Regions from separate parts of the Streptomyces sp. NPDC053076 genome, predicted to be linked through region 1. Evidence: riboswitches for the same ligand, from Rfam matches in the RefSeq annotation. Region 1 holds a riboswitch; each other region holds the start of a gene.
The links. Region 1 has a riboswitch for cobalamin ahead of ACIGYR_RS36410 ((2Fe-2S) ferredoxin domain-containing protein). Riboswitches for the same ligand answer to the same signal wherever they lie in the genome.
Positions count from the first base shown of each region.

Region 2: another riboswitch for cobalamin. It lies ahead of ACIGYR_RS15785 (energy-coupling factor ABC transporter permease); the one in region 1 lies ahead of ACIGYR_RS36410 ((2Fe-2S) ferredoxin domain-containing protein).
Region 3: another riboswitch for cobalamin. It lies ahead of ACIGYR_RS13280 (cobalamin biosynthesis protein); the one in region 1 lies ahead of ACIGYR_RS36410 ((2Fe-2S) ferredoxin domain-containing protein).

Region 1 is NZ_JBITZL010000014.1:34,790-39,094, reverse strand. Features, by position in the region: gene ACIGYR_RS36425 (GNAT family N-acetyltransferase) at 1-329, opposite strand, end outside; gene ACIGYR_RS36420 (CbtA family protein) at 475-1,224, opposite strand; gene ACIGYR_RS36415 (CbtB-domain containing protein) at 1,246-1,464, opposite strand; cobalamin riboswitch at 1,501-1,644, opposite strand; gene ACIGYR_RS36410 ((2Fe-2S) ferredoxin domain-containing protein) at 1,963-2,361, opposite strand; cobalamin riboswitch at 2,423-2,544, opposite strand; gene ACIGYR_RS36405 (hypothetical protein) at 2,657-3,007, opposite strand; gene ACIGYR_RS36400 (SAM-dependent methyltransferase) at 3,371-4,108, opposite strand.
Region 2 is NZ_JBITZL010000003.1:544,222-548,526, reverse strand. Features, by position in the region: gene ACIGYR_RS15805 (heavy metal translocating P-type ATPase) at 1-270, opposite strand, end outside; gene ACIGYR_RS15800 (hypothetical protein) at 270-512, opposite strand; gene ACIGYR_RS15795 (YcnI family protein) at 647-1,384, opposite strand; gene ACIGYR_RS15790 (hypothetical protein) at 1,333-2,016, opposite strand; cobalamin riboswitch at 2,265-2,471, shown strand; gene ACIGYR_RS15785 (energy-coupling factor ABC transporter permease) at 2,501-3,202, shown strand; gene ACIGYR_RS15780 (energy-coupling factor ABC transporter substrate-binding protein) at 3,199-3,567, shown strand; gene cbiQ (cobalt ECF transporter T component CbiQ) at 3,574-4,305, shown strand, end outside.
Region 3 is NZ_JBITZL010000002.1:1,340,250-1,344,554, reverse strand. Features, by position in the region: gene ACIGYR_RS13290 (anion permease) at 1-987, shown strand, start outside; gene ACIGYR_RS13285 (hypothetical protein) at 1,022-1,249, shown strand; cobalamin riboswitch at 1,509-1,651, shown strand; gene ACIGYR_RS13280 (cobalamin biosynthesis protein) at 1,751-2,695, shown strand; gene ACIGYR_RS13275 (cobyric acid synthase) at 2,692-4,200, shown strand; gene cobN (cobaltochelatase subunit CobN) at 4,197-4,305, shown strand, end outside.

The DNA.
Region 1 (4,305 bases):
ACACCTCGCTGCGCGAGGATCCCCAGTCCGTGTCGGACCAGGGCTGAGCCGAGACCGCGCTTATGGAGCTCAGGCATCACGGCCAACGGGCTGAGGACGTGCACATCGACCAGCCGCCGGGGGGCATCGAGCAGACTGCGGGTGAACATGGCGTGGCCGACGACCCGCCCGTCGTGCTCGGCGACCAGCGAGAGACCGTCCTCGGGCGTGATGGTGTCCCGCAGGGTATCGACCAGGTCGGCCACGACGAGGCCATGGTCACCGAACGCCTGCAGGTGAACGTTCCGCACGGCCCGTCTGTCGCTCGGAAGTTCTTCGCGAAGATCCATGCCCGGAGGGTAGAGGCCCCTCCGGGTGGCTCGCACACGGTTTTGGAGCCGGCTCGTCCGGGTGCCGGCGCGGCAGCGCCGCGAACGCGCCGCGCAGGCAATCGGCCGCCTCACCCCCGAAGGGCTCCCCGTTGTCCGGAAGGAGTCAGCGCGCGGCCGGAACCGCTCGCCCGGCGGTCGTCACCGGCTTGGGGTTCAGCAGGCGCTCGGCCAGTTCACCGAAGGCCAGACCGAAACCCATCCACAGGACGGCTTGGATGGCCAGCGCGGACAGGCGGAACCGCCACAGCAACGTGGCCGGGAAGTCGTTCGGCACCTCGTTGATGACCGGCAGGAACTCATAGGCCAGACCGATCACTACGGCGAACGCGGCCACCGCGACCACGGTCGCCCACCAGGTGCCCAGGCTGGGCGTCAGACGCTTGCCCAGGATGGTGGCGGCGACCGCGAGGAGGACGCTGAGCAGCATCATCAGGAAGTACAGGGTGGTCCGCTTGCCGATGGTGTCGGGCTCGCCCACCGACGGCGGGTTGGCCGGGTACTTCAGGAACGGCACGACGTAGACGGCGAGCAGCGCGGAGCCCGACAGCAACAGCGCCGTGGCGCGCGGGCCGAAGCGGCCGACGCGGCCCAGCGCGAAGCAGAAGGCGAGCGCGGCGATGCCGCCGAAGGCGACCCCGTAGACCAGGACGCCGGTGGCGAGGCCGGCGGTGGACTGCAGGGAGCGCGAGACGACCTCCATCTCGTGCTCGTGGGAGTGGGCGTCCTCGAAGCTGATCGCCTTGTCCACGCTCGGCTCACCGAGGAGGTAGGCCGCGATCAGGGCGAGCACGCCGGCCGCGAGGCCGGCGAGCATGCCCCGTACAAGGAGGTTCCGTACGGTTGCGGAGTTCATGGTGGTGCGGTTCCCCTCGCGTCAGTGGCAGGGGAAACCGAGCAGGTGGCGGGCGTCGTGCACCCACTCGTGGACGTCCGTGCCGTTGAACACGGAGGTGGCGCCCTGCTCGGCGCCGACGAAGTAGAGCAGGATCAGCATGAGTACGCCGAAGAAGACCGCCCAGGGAGCTATCGCCTTCAGCGGCAGCTTGGCGGGAACGGCGGGGGTGGCTGTCGGCTGGGCGACGGTCTGCGCCATGGCAGGCCCTCCTCTGGGAGTTCGCGTCCCATCTCGGTGGTGCACATGACGACGGCCACGGGTCTGACTCACGAGGCGTCTGGAGAACGCCTCGCACACAGTGGCGCGACCGTGCCGGGTTTCCACCGGCTTCCGTCTCGCCGTCGTCGATATCGGACAGACCGTACCGCGTGACCGGCGCACGGCCAAGACCGCGCCCGCCGGGGTGATCTTCCTCTCGCGCCGCCGGGCGGCCCTGAGGTGTGTGGGTGAGCGGTACGGCACTCCGGGACGTCCCGCCCCGAAGGCGCCCGTGGCCTCCACCTGGTCGGCGGTCGCGAACACCGTGCGGAGCGGGTGCCGTTCGAAGCGGGCGCCTTGCGCGAGCATCGCCTCGACGAGCCGTCCGAGCGCATCCTTCGGCGTGAGATCCGGGCGCGCTGAGGACGGTTGACGGTCACTGGTCGCCGTTGGGGCGGCCGGGCCCGGGTCCGGCCGGGGTTCTCGCCGGGGCGGTTCTCAGGGTTCCGCACGGCGCCGCGGCGGTGTGAAGGCGTACAGGTCGAGGATGTCGGGTCGGGGAGCCACGCCGGGACCGCCGGCTCGCACCCAGGTGACGATGTCCTCGGTCGCCTCCGCATCGTTGACGAGTCCGAGCCAGACCGGCCGCGCGCCGGCGGCCCGGCCCACGGCGGAGGGCTGTACGACGATGACGTTGGCCTGATCGCACACGTCGAGGCACTCGGAGACGCGCACCGGCACCTCCGCTTCCAGCCGCGCGGTCTGCGCGGCGTGATCGACCCCGGTCACCTTGGGGCTGCCGCAACAGCAGTCCCGGCACACGACGACCCGGCACGGCACCGGACCGCCGCCCGGCACGCCCAGGGGCGGTCCCTCTTCCACCGGTTGCCCGACCATGCCGCGCCACTCCCCTCCCGGGGAGATCCGCCCCGGTGTTCCTTCGAGGAGGCGACCGCGTGAGTCTCCTGGCTCCCGGGTCGCCGCTCGTCCCGCCTTCCCACCCCGATGGGGCGGTGGCCTGCCGGAACTCGCTCACCGGTCACAGTGGCGGGACCGCGCCGGATTCACACCGGCTTCCTCGGACCGCCGTCGCCTTATGTCGCCGCTCATCATTCCATCAGCGGCGCCGCGCCGTCACCCGGCCGCTGCGCGGACGGGCGCCGGCGAGCGGTGCGGGACGCGCCTCACCCCGTCAGCGGAAGAAGACGACCGACCGGAGCTTCAGACGCTCGCTGCCGTAGCCGGTGCGCGGGCGCAGCGTGAACGAGTCACCCGTGCAGTCCGGCTCGGTGAACACGATCGCGTACTCGTCGGTCCGGTTGCGCGGGGAGTGGGCCGGAGAACTGGAGCCGGGATCCGCGACCTCGGGGAGGGTGACGCACTCCCCGCTGTCCGGGTCCTCCAGAACCGCGATCCGGGGGGAGCCGTCCAGACCGGTGTACGTGTACTGGAACTCTCCCGACGCGGCGAAGGCGGAGGCGGGAACGGCGAGGGTCAGGGCGAGGGCGCCGAAGGCGGCGACCGCGGCAGTGCGAAGGCGCATGACTGTGGAGTCCCTTCACGAGCAGTGACGACGTGCGGAGTCACGAGCAGTGACGACGTGCGGCGTCAACCAGCAGTGGTGACGTGCGGAGTCACGAGGAGTGACGATGTGCGGGGTCACCCTTCCCGGGATCGCGTCGTCCCTCTCGGTCACCAGGCGGCAAATCGATCCACCGTCACCCGAACGAGTCAGCCGGGCGCGGATCCGCCCACCCGGAAGCCTCGCCGCACGCGCCCGCGGCGTGTGCCGTCGGCCCGTCGTCAGCTCCGGGGCCGGACCGTGTCCGGGTTCCGCGAACCCACCGCCGGGCCACCCGCGCGGGCGACCAGCCAAGGCGCCGACGGCAGGCGCCCGTTCATGTGGTCAGTCCCGCGTCGGACGCAGCACGAGGCAGACGAAGCCGAACGTGTCCCGGTAGCCGCGCAGCCATTCGTCCCGATGGACCGTGGCCGTCTCGAGCGCCTGGGAGCCGTCCGGATCGGCGCGATGGTCCAGGGCCCACGAGGCCAGCGACCCCGTCCAGGCCCACTCGTAGTCGTCCAGCTCCCGCCGCGTGCTGATGTGCCCGTGGACGGGTGTCCATCCGTCCGCGACGACCCGGTCCAGCGTGGTCGGCAGGTCGGCGAGGTCACCGAGCATCTCGACCGTCTCGGCGGAGGGCTCCCGTTCCCAGAATCCGTCACCGACCAGGACGCGCCCGCCGGGAGCCAGGTGCTCGCGCACCGCGTCGAGGGTGGGCAGGAGGCCGCCGAAGGCGTGCGTGGAACCCACGCAGAGCACCAGGTCGAAGGCGTGGGGGGCGGTGAAGCCGGCGGCGTCCTCCCGGTGGAGGACCAGACGGTCCTCCACACCGAGCCGGCGCGCCTCCCGCAGGGCGCGCGCCAATGAGCCCTCGGAGATGTCGACGCCCTCGGCACGCAGCCGCGGATACGTGGTCAGGGCCCGCAGGAGCCACTCTCCCCCGCCGCAGCCGAGGTCCAGCACGCGCTCGTCCCCGCGCGGGAGACCGCGCTCCAGCAGCCTCCGCACCGACTCGTCGTCGAGCGGAGCCGCGATCGGGTGATCCGCGTGAGCGTGCCGGGAGATCTCTTCTCGGTCCATCGGTGGAGCCTCACACGGCCGGCGGCGCACGCGCACCTGATTTCCGGCGGTCCGGCGCTCACTCGAACGGGTCAGCCGGCACGGCTCGTCCGGGCAGGGCCCTCCGCACCCGGCCGGCGGTGAGGCGTGCGGGGCCCGCCCCTCACCCGAAGTGACTAATACCGGCACGCGCATCCCTTGTCTCCACTGGCCCGTCC
Region 2 (4,305 bases), on a different contig from region 1:
GTCACCTGCCGTCTCCTGGTGCCCGCCGGGCGCGGGAGGCTCGGGCAGCGCCGCCGTGTACCCCGCCTGGGCGACGGCCGCGACGAGGTCGTCCGGCAGGACCACCTCCGGATGGCTGACCCGGGCGCGTCCGGTGGCCAGATTGACCGTCGCCGTGACCCCGTCGAGCTTGGCGAGCTTCTTCTCCACCCGCCGCACGCAGGCGGCGCACGTCATGCCGCCGACCGTCAGGTCTGTGACGACGAGCGGAGCCGGCGGTTCGGCTCCCATCACTCACCGCCCCCGTGCATCCCGGGCATGTCACCCGTGCCCCCGCCGCTCCCCGTACCGCCACCGGTTGCGGCCCCGGTGCCGTGCATGCCGGGTGCCACCGGTCCGGCGGCGGATCCCACGGCGTAGGACACCGAGAAGACCAGCACCAGCAGCAGCACGAAGCCCCAGAGGGCGGGCGGGGGCGTCAGCTTGCGGGGTACGAAGCCCGCGATGCGGGAGGGATGTCGGGACTCGGCCATGCTCGGCCTTCCTGGTCGCGTCGAACCGTCTTACGGCGGTGGGCTGTCGCAGCCGTACCGCTGTAGGAGTCGGACGGACCGGGGGCCGAGTTCCGGCACCGTTTCATGACGTGCGCCACATGACGGACGGCGTGCTACACGTCCCCGCTCCGGCTGGAGCGGGTGCGCACGATGGCGAAGACGGCCGCGGCGAGCCCCAGTACACCCACCACCAGACCGGCGGCGCCGAGAGTCCGGGCGGTCGAGTCGCCGGACGTGTCGGCGTCGGAGCCCGCGGCGTTCCCCGGACGTGCGGACGAGGCCGTGGCAGTGGCATCGCCGTCCGCCGCGTCCTCGGCGGTGAGCTTGAGGACCGGGGCCGGGTTCTCCGGTTCGTCGTCGCCCTGGGCTTCCTCGATCCACCGGACGGTGCTGCCGTCGGAGTAGGTCTGCAGCGTCTTGAAGGTCAGCTCGCCGGTGTCGTCCGGCAGTTGTCCGAAGGCGACGTCGAAGTCCTCGTAGTGGCCGGGGGCGATCTTGCCGCCGGTCCAGGTGATCTCCGAGACGGCGTCGGTGATGGTGCCGTCGTCGGTCTTGACCGGCGTCTTGAGCTTGGTGTCGGTGACCTTCGCGGTCCAGCCGTCCCGCGGGGAGACGAGCACGCCGAGGACCGGGTGGCCGGTGGGGAGGAACACCTGCACCTTGGTGGTGCTCGCGCCGTCCTCCTCGTTCGGCACACGGAAGGTCAGGACACCGTCCGTGGCGCCCTTGGCGTAACTGCCGGGGTGGACGGTGACGTGTGCGGAGGCGACGCCCGCGGCGGCGAGCAGCCCGGCGGCGGTCAGGGCCGTGACGGCGCCGGTGCGGCGCAGGGTGTTGCGGTTCGGGGACATGAGTGGCGGGATCTCCGTACTGAGAGGTGCGGCTGTCGGGGAAGGTTCGGTGGCACCGCCCCTGCCGGCGGCCCCCGCCGATGAACGGCGTACCGCAGCCGCACCCCTCTCAGTGACCATGACCCGGTGCCCGGCGACCGGACCTGCTTCGGTGCGCCCGGCAGGCGCCGTGTCCCTCGGGTCACCTGCCACCAGGCGGCGAGTCCCGGCACGCACGCGACCGCACGGCGCAGCAGCGACCACAGCGCGGCCTCTCCGCGCCGCAACCACCAGGTGAGCACGAGAGCCGCCGCGATGTGCGCGAGGGTCGCGTGAGGTGTCACCGCGTGCGCGTGACCGTGCGCCATCCGCACCCCGTGCACGACCATCGAGTCGTGCTGGGGGCGAGCGGCATGGAACAGAAGGTGCAGCTCGCTCTGGGCGACGAGCGTGGCGCCGCCGATGCCGGCGAGCGATACCTCACGGCCACCCAGCAGACACGCTCCGGCGAAGACGGGCACGAACCCGGCGGCCTGCGCCCACACCGAGGGAGCCGCGCCCGTGGCCAGGGCATGGCCGCCGGTGGCGAGCAGCACGCACAGCGCGGCGAACACGGCCGCGCGCACGCTCCGCACCGCCAGGGACACAGTCATGGGGACAGATGCTGCCATGCGTCCGGGCGACTGTCCTCGCGGCTGAGCATGCGCGTCTGCGCCCGAACGCCGTTCGATCATGTCGTGCCTCTCCCTACGGGCCGGAGACGCAGACCGTTCACTCCTCCGCCCTTCTCCTGTTCCGTCCGGCCGCGTGTCGGGGTGGCGCGAACAACCGATCGGGGCCCTCGGGGCCACGCGCCGGGCGCGAGCTGTTGTGTGCCCCCCGAGCGCCGCCGACCCTCGCTTGTCATCGCCGTTACCTGGGCATTACTGTCACCTTGCCTTGGTGAACGGGAAATCCGGTGTGATGCCGGTGCGGCCCTCGCCACTGTGATCGGGAAGTCCGGCTCCGGCCCTCGCGGGCAGCCACTGGGTCCCCGGACCCGGGAAGGCGGGGCAATGGGCGGTGGTACCCGTGAGCCAGGAGACCGGCCGAGGCACGTCAACCATCCACGAGGTGCTGGAGAGGGTCTGCCGAGCCATGCACATAGCCGAGGGCTTTCTGCCTCCGGCGCACGCGGTCGCCTGGGGCGTCGTGTCCGCGCCGTTCGTCGTCCACGGAGTCCGGTCACTCACCCGCGAAGTCAGGGAACATCCCGAGAGCACGCTGCTCCTCGGGGCTTCCGGAGCCTTCACGTTCGTGCTGTCCGCGCTGAAGCTGCCTTCGGTGACCGGGAGTTGTTCGCACCCCACCGGCACCGGCCTGGGCGCCATCCTGTTCCGTCCGCCGATCATGACAGTACTGGGCACCATCACCCTGCTGTTCCAGGCCCTGTTGCTCGCGCACGGCGGCCTCACCACGCTCGGCGCCAACGCCTTCTCGATGGCGATCGTCGGCCCCTGGGCCGGGTACGCCGTCTATCGGCTGCTGCGCCGCTGCGACGTGCCGCTGATGGTCACCGTCTTCTGCGGCGCCTTCGTCGCCGACCTGTCCACCTACTGCGTCACCAGCGTGCAGCTGGCCCTGGCGTTTCCCGATCCGAGCAGCGGATTCCTGGGCGCCCTCGGGAAGTTCGGTTCGATCTTCGCCGTCACGCAGATTCCCCTCGCGGTCAGCGAGGGACTCCTCACGGTGCTGGTGATGCGGCTGCTGGTGCAGTCCAGCAAGGGCGAACTGACCCGGCTGGGTGTGCTCGTCACCGGCGGCCGAGGCACCGCGGAGGCGGAGGCGGTGGCCCGATGAGCCGGAACGCGAAGATCAACACCTTGCTGCTGTTGTGCGTTGCCGCGCTGGCCGTACTTCCCGTGGCGCTCGGGCTGGGCGACCACAAGAAGGAACCCTTCGCCGGCGCGGACGCCGAGGCGGAGACGGCGATCACCGAGATCAAGCCGGACTACAAGCCATGGTTCTCGCCGCTGTACGAACCGCCGTCCGGTGAGATCGAGTCGGCGCTGTTCGCCGCCCAGGCGGCCCTGGGTTCGGGTGTGCTCGCCTACTACTTCGGCCTGCGCAGGGGACGGCGCCAGGGCGAACTCCGCGCCGTTGCGGCGCCGGACGGCGAGGCGACGGAGAGCACGTCCGACGAGTCCGCTGCCGAACGGACCTGAGCCGGGGTGCTGCCGATCGACGCGGCGGCGCACAGCAGTCGCTGGCGCCGCCGTCATCCCGTGGACAAGGCCGTGCTCGGACTGGGCCTCACCGCTCTCGCCGTCTCGCTGCCGCCCTGGCCGGGGGCAGCCCTCGTCCTGGTGACCGCGCTCACCGTCCTGCTGGGCCCGGCGGGAGTGCCCGGCCGCCGCCTGTGGCGTGCCTACCGCGTTCCCCTGGGCTTCTGCCTGACGGGAGCGGCCACGCTGCTGGTCCAGGTCGGCGGACCCGACGGGTTCGTCAGCCTGGCCGAGGACGGACCGGTCCGCGCCGGAGAGCTGCTGTTGCGCACCTCGGCCGCCTCCCTCGGCGTGCTGCTGTTCGCCTTCACCACTCCGATGTCCGACCTGCTGCCCTGGCTGGTGCGGGCCGGGGTGCCCGCGCCCGTCGTGGACGTCGCGATGGTGATGTACCGGATGAGCTTCCTGCTCCTGGACTCGGTCCGCCGCATTCGCGAGGCACAGGCGGCCCGGCTCGGCCACACCACCCGAACCGCCGCGTGGCGCTCTCTGGCCGGGCTCGGCGCCGTGGCGTTCGTCCGTGCCTTCGACCGTGCGGCACGGCTTCAGACGGGACTCGCGGGGCGCGGATACGACGGCACCCTGCGCGTTCTCACGCCCGAGGCTCGCGTCTCCGCCCGCTTCACCGCCGCGAGCCTCGCCTTGCTCGCGGCCTTGGCCGCCCTCACCTTCGTACTC
Region 3 (4,305 bases), on a different contig from region 1:
GTCGGCGCGATCCTCTGGAACCTGCTGACCTGGCTGGTGGGCCTTCCCTCCAGCTCCTCGCACGCCCTGATGGGCGGCCTGGTCGGCGCCACCGTCGCCTCCGCCGGCTTCGGCGCCGTCCACGGTGACGTCCTGGTCACCAAGGTGCTGCTCCCGGCGGTCGCCGCGCCGATCGTGGCGGGCGTCGCCTCGATGCTGGCCACCCGCTTCTCCTACGGCATCGGCGGCAAGGCCGAGGGCGAGGCCACCCGCAAGGGCTACCGCGCCGGCCAGATCGCCTCCGCCGGCCTGGTCTCCCTCGCCCACGGCACCAACGACGCCCAGAAGACGATGGGCATCATCACCCTCGCCCTGATCGCGGGCGGCTCCATCGCCCCCGGTTCCAACCCTCCCACCTGGGTGATCCTCTCGGCCGGTCTGGCCATCGCGCTCGGCACCTACATCGGCGGCTGGCGCATCATCCGCACCATGGGCAAGGGCCTGACCGACCTGGAGCCGCGTCAGGGCTTCGCCGCCCAGACCAGCGCCGCGACCGCCATCCTGGCCTCCTCCCACCTCGGCTTCTCCCTCTCCACCACCCATGTCGTCTCCGGCTCGGTGATGGGCGCGGGCCTCGGCCGCAAGGGCGGTGTGGTCCGCTGGTCCACCGCGACCCGCATGATCGCCGCCTGGGTGCTCACCCTCCCGGCCGCCGCGCTGGTCGGCGCGGGCGCCGAGTCCGTCACCGACCTCGGTGACTGGGGGACCGCCGCCGTCGCCGCCTTCCTGGTCGCCTCGAGCTTCGCCATCTGGAAGTTCTCCCGCCGCGAGGTCGTCGACCACACCGACGTCGTCGCCGAGAGCGCGGAGCCGGCCGGTGTGGTCACCACCGCCATCGCCGCCGTGACCCCGCCGCCCGCGGGCCTGGTCACCGAGGGCCTGACGGCCACGATCCCCGCCCCGGCCGCCGAGCCGGCCCCCGCCACCCCGCCGGCCGCCACGGTCTGACCCCGGGCACCCGGTTACTGAAGGAAGCAACCCCATGAAGATCGACTGGGCGGCCATCGGCTCCGTCTTCGGCGTCAGCCTCGTTTTCACGGTGGGCCTGGTGGCCCTGTTCACCCTCGGCATCAACGGCCTGGCCCGGCGCGAGAAGGCCACGGCCCAGGGCGGCTCCGCCGGTCTCGCCGTCACCGGCGCCTACGTCTGCTTCGCGGCCTGCGCGGCGGCGGTGGCGTACGGCATCTACCTGATCGTGGCCAAAGCCTGAGCCACACCGTGCGGCCCGAGCCGCGCCGCGTGGCCTGACCCGCACGCGTGGCCCGAGTCGCACCGCATGGCCCGAGCCGCACCGCGTGGCCTGACCCGCACCGTGTGGCTCGGGCCGGCCCACGCCATGGCGGCGTTCCGGCCAAGCACCTCAGAGGCTCCCCTCCGGCCGCTCCGGAGGGGAGCCTCTGGCGTGCCCTCACGTCCCGTGATGTGGGGATCGGCACACTCTCCCCGCGCAGGTCAACGGCAAGTTGACGGCCGTTCCGGGCGCGTGGTGGACTGCCCAGGCCATGTACGGCGGCAAGAGAGGAAGCCGGTGCGAATCCGGCGCGGTCCCGCCACTGTCACCGGGGAAGAACCCCCCGGGAGCCAGGAACTCTCACCGCCGATTCACGTCGAACCAGGGCGCGGACACCCTGAGTGAGGACACAGATCGCCATGCTCGGCTGCCGAAGGACCAGTACCAGGACCGCTCCTGTGCCCACGGCCGGCTGAGCCGATGGGTGCCGATCGCACATACGCGTACGGCGCCGCCGCCGGCGTCCTCGGTGACCTGCTCCTCGGCGATCCGCGCCGCGGGCATCCGGTCGCCGCTTTCGGCCGGGCGGCCGGAGCCGTGGAAGGCGCCTTGTGGCGCGACCACCGCGGATGGGGCGCCCTGCACACCACCGTGTGCGCCGGTGGCGCCGTCGCTCTGGGCTCGCTCGCCGCACGCGCCGCACGCCCTTCCCGTACCGCCGCCGTCGCGCTGACCGCCGCCGCCACCTGGGCCGTCGTCGGCGGCACCTCGCTGGCCCGGGAGGCCCGCGCCGTCGGGCGTGCCCTGGAGGCCGGCGACATCGAGGCGGCCCGGGCCCGGCTGCCCCACCTGTGCGGCCGGGACCCGCAGGCGCTGGACGCCGACGGGATCGCCCGGGCGGTGGTCGAGTCGGTCGCCGAGAACACCTCCGACGCCGTGGTCGGCGCCCTCGTCTGGGGTGCCGTGGCCGGCGTGCCGGGACTCCTGGGATTCCGGGCGGTCAACACCCTGGACGCCATGGTGGGTCACAAGTCACCCCGCCACCGGCGCTACGGCTGGGCCTCCGCCCGTCTCGACGACGTCGCCGGCTGGCCGGGGGCCCGGCTGACCGCCGTACTCGCCGCCGCGGCCGGACCCGATCCCCGCGGCGCCCTGCGTGCCTGGAAGGCCGACGCGCACCGGCACCCGAGCCCCAACGCCGGGCCGGTGGAGGCGTCGTTCGCCGGTGCCCTCGGCGTCCGGCTGGGCGGGACGCTCTCCTACGCCGGCCGGGTCGAACACCGCCCCGTGCTCAACGGCGCCACCGGACGGCCGGTCCGGGTCACCGACATCGGCCGGGCCGTCCGGCTCTCCCGCCGTGTCGGACTGCTCGCGCTCGGCGTCACGGTCGCCGCGCGCACACTCCTGAAGGGACACGGGAAGTGAACGGTGGTCTCCTCGTCGCCGGCACCACCTCCGACGCAGGCAAGAGCGTCGTGACGGCCGGCATCTGCCGCTGGCTGGTACGCCAGGGCGTCAAGGTCGCGCCGTTCAAGGCGCAGAACATGTCCCTCAACTCGTTCGTCACCCGGGAGGGCGCGGAGATCGGCCGGGCCCAGGCCATGCAGGCCCAGGCGTGCCGGGTCGAGCCGACCGCGCTGATGAACCCGGTACTGCTCAAACCCGGTGGCGAGCAGAGCAGCCAAGTGGTGCTGATGGGCAGGCCGGTGGGCGAGATGAGCGCACGCGGCTACCACGGGGGCCGTCAACAGCGGCTGCTCGGCACGGTGCTGGACTGCCTGGCCGAGTTGCGGGGCACGTATGACGCGGTGATCTGTGAGGGGGCGGGAAGTCCCGCCGAGATCAACCTGCGGCGGACCGACATCGTCAACATGGGCATCGCCCGCAATGCGCGGCTGCCCGTGCTCGTCGTCGGCGACATCGACCGCGGGGGCGTCTTCGCCTCCTTCTTCGGGACGCTCGCCCTGCTCTCGCCCGAGGACCAGGACCTGGTCGCCGGGTTCCTGGTGAACAAGTTCCGCGGGGACGTCTCCCTGCTGGAGCCCGGTCTGGACATGCTGCACGGGCTCACCGGGCGGCAGACGTACGGCGTCCTGCCGTTCCGGCACGGCCTCGGCATCGACGAGGAGGACGGACTGCGGGTGTCGTTGCGGGGCACCGTACGCGAGTCAACCGTCGCTCCCCCGGTCGGCGAGGACGTGCTGCGGGTCGCCGTGTGCGCGATCCCGCTCATGTCCAACTTCACGGACGTGGACGCGCTGGCCGCCGAACCGGGGGTCGTGGTGCGGTTCGTGGACCGCCCGGAGGAACTGGCCGACGCCGACCTCGTGGTGGTCCCCGGCACGCGCGGGACCGTACGGGCGCTTCAGTGGCTGCGGGAGCGGGGGCTCGCGGACGCACTCGTGCGCCGGGCCGCCGAGGGACGCCCCCTCCTCGGCGTCTGCGGCGGCTTCCAGATCCTCGGCGAGCGCATCGAGGACGAGGTCGAGTCCCGCGCCGGGGAGGTCGCCGGGCTCGGGCTGCTCCCCGTGCGGGTACGGTTCGCCCGCGAGAAGACGTTGACCAGGCCGGCCGGGGAAGCCCTGGGCGAACCGGTCGAGGGGTACGAGATCCACCACGGCGTCGCCGAGGTCACCGGTGGGGAAGCCTTCCTGGACGGCTGCCGGGTCGGCCAGACCTGGGGCACCCACTGGCACGGTTCGCTGGAGTCGGACGGCTTCCGGCGGGCCTTCCTGCGCGAGGTGGCCACCGCCACCGGCCGCCGCTTCGTCCCCGCGCCGGACACCTGCTTCGCCGCGCTGCGCGAGGAACAGCTCGACCGGCTGGGCGACCTGATCGAACAGCACGCGGACACGGACGCGCTCTGGCGGCTCATCGAGTCGGGCGCGCCACAAGGACTGCCTTTCATTCCACCGGGAGCGCCCGCATGAGCACAGTGTTGTTGTTGTCGACCGCCGACACGGACCTGCTGGCGGCCCGGGCCGCCGGCGCCGGTTACCGCATCGGCAACCCCACCCGGGTCGACGTCGGCGAGG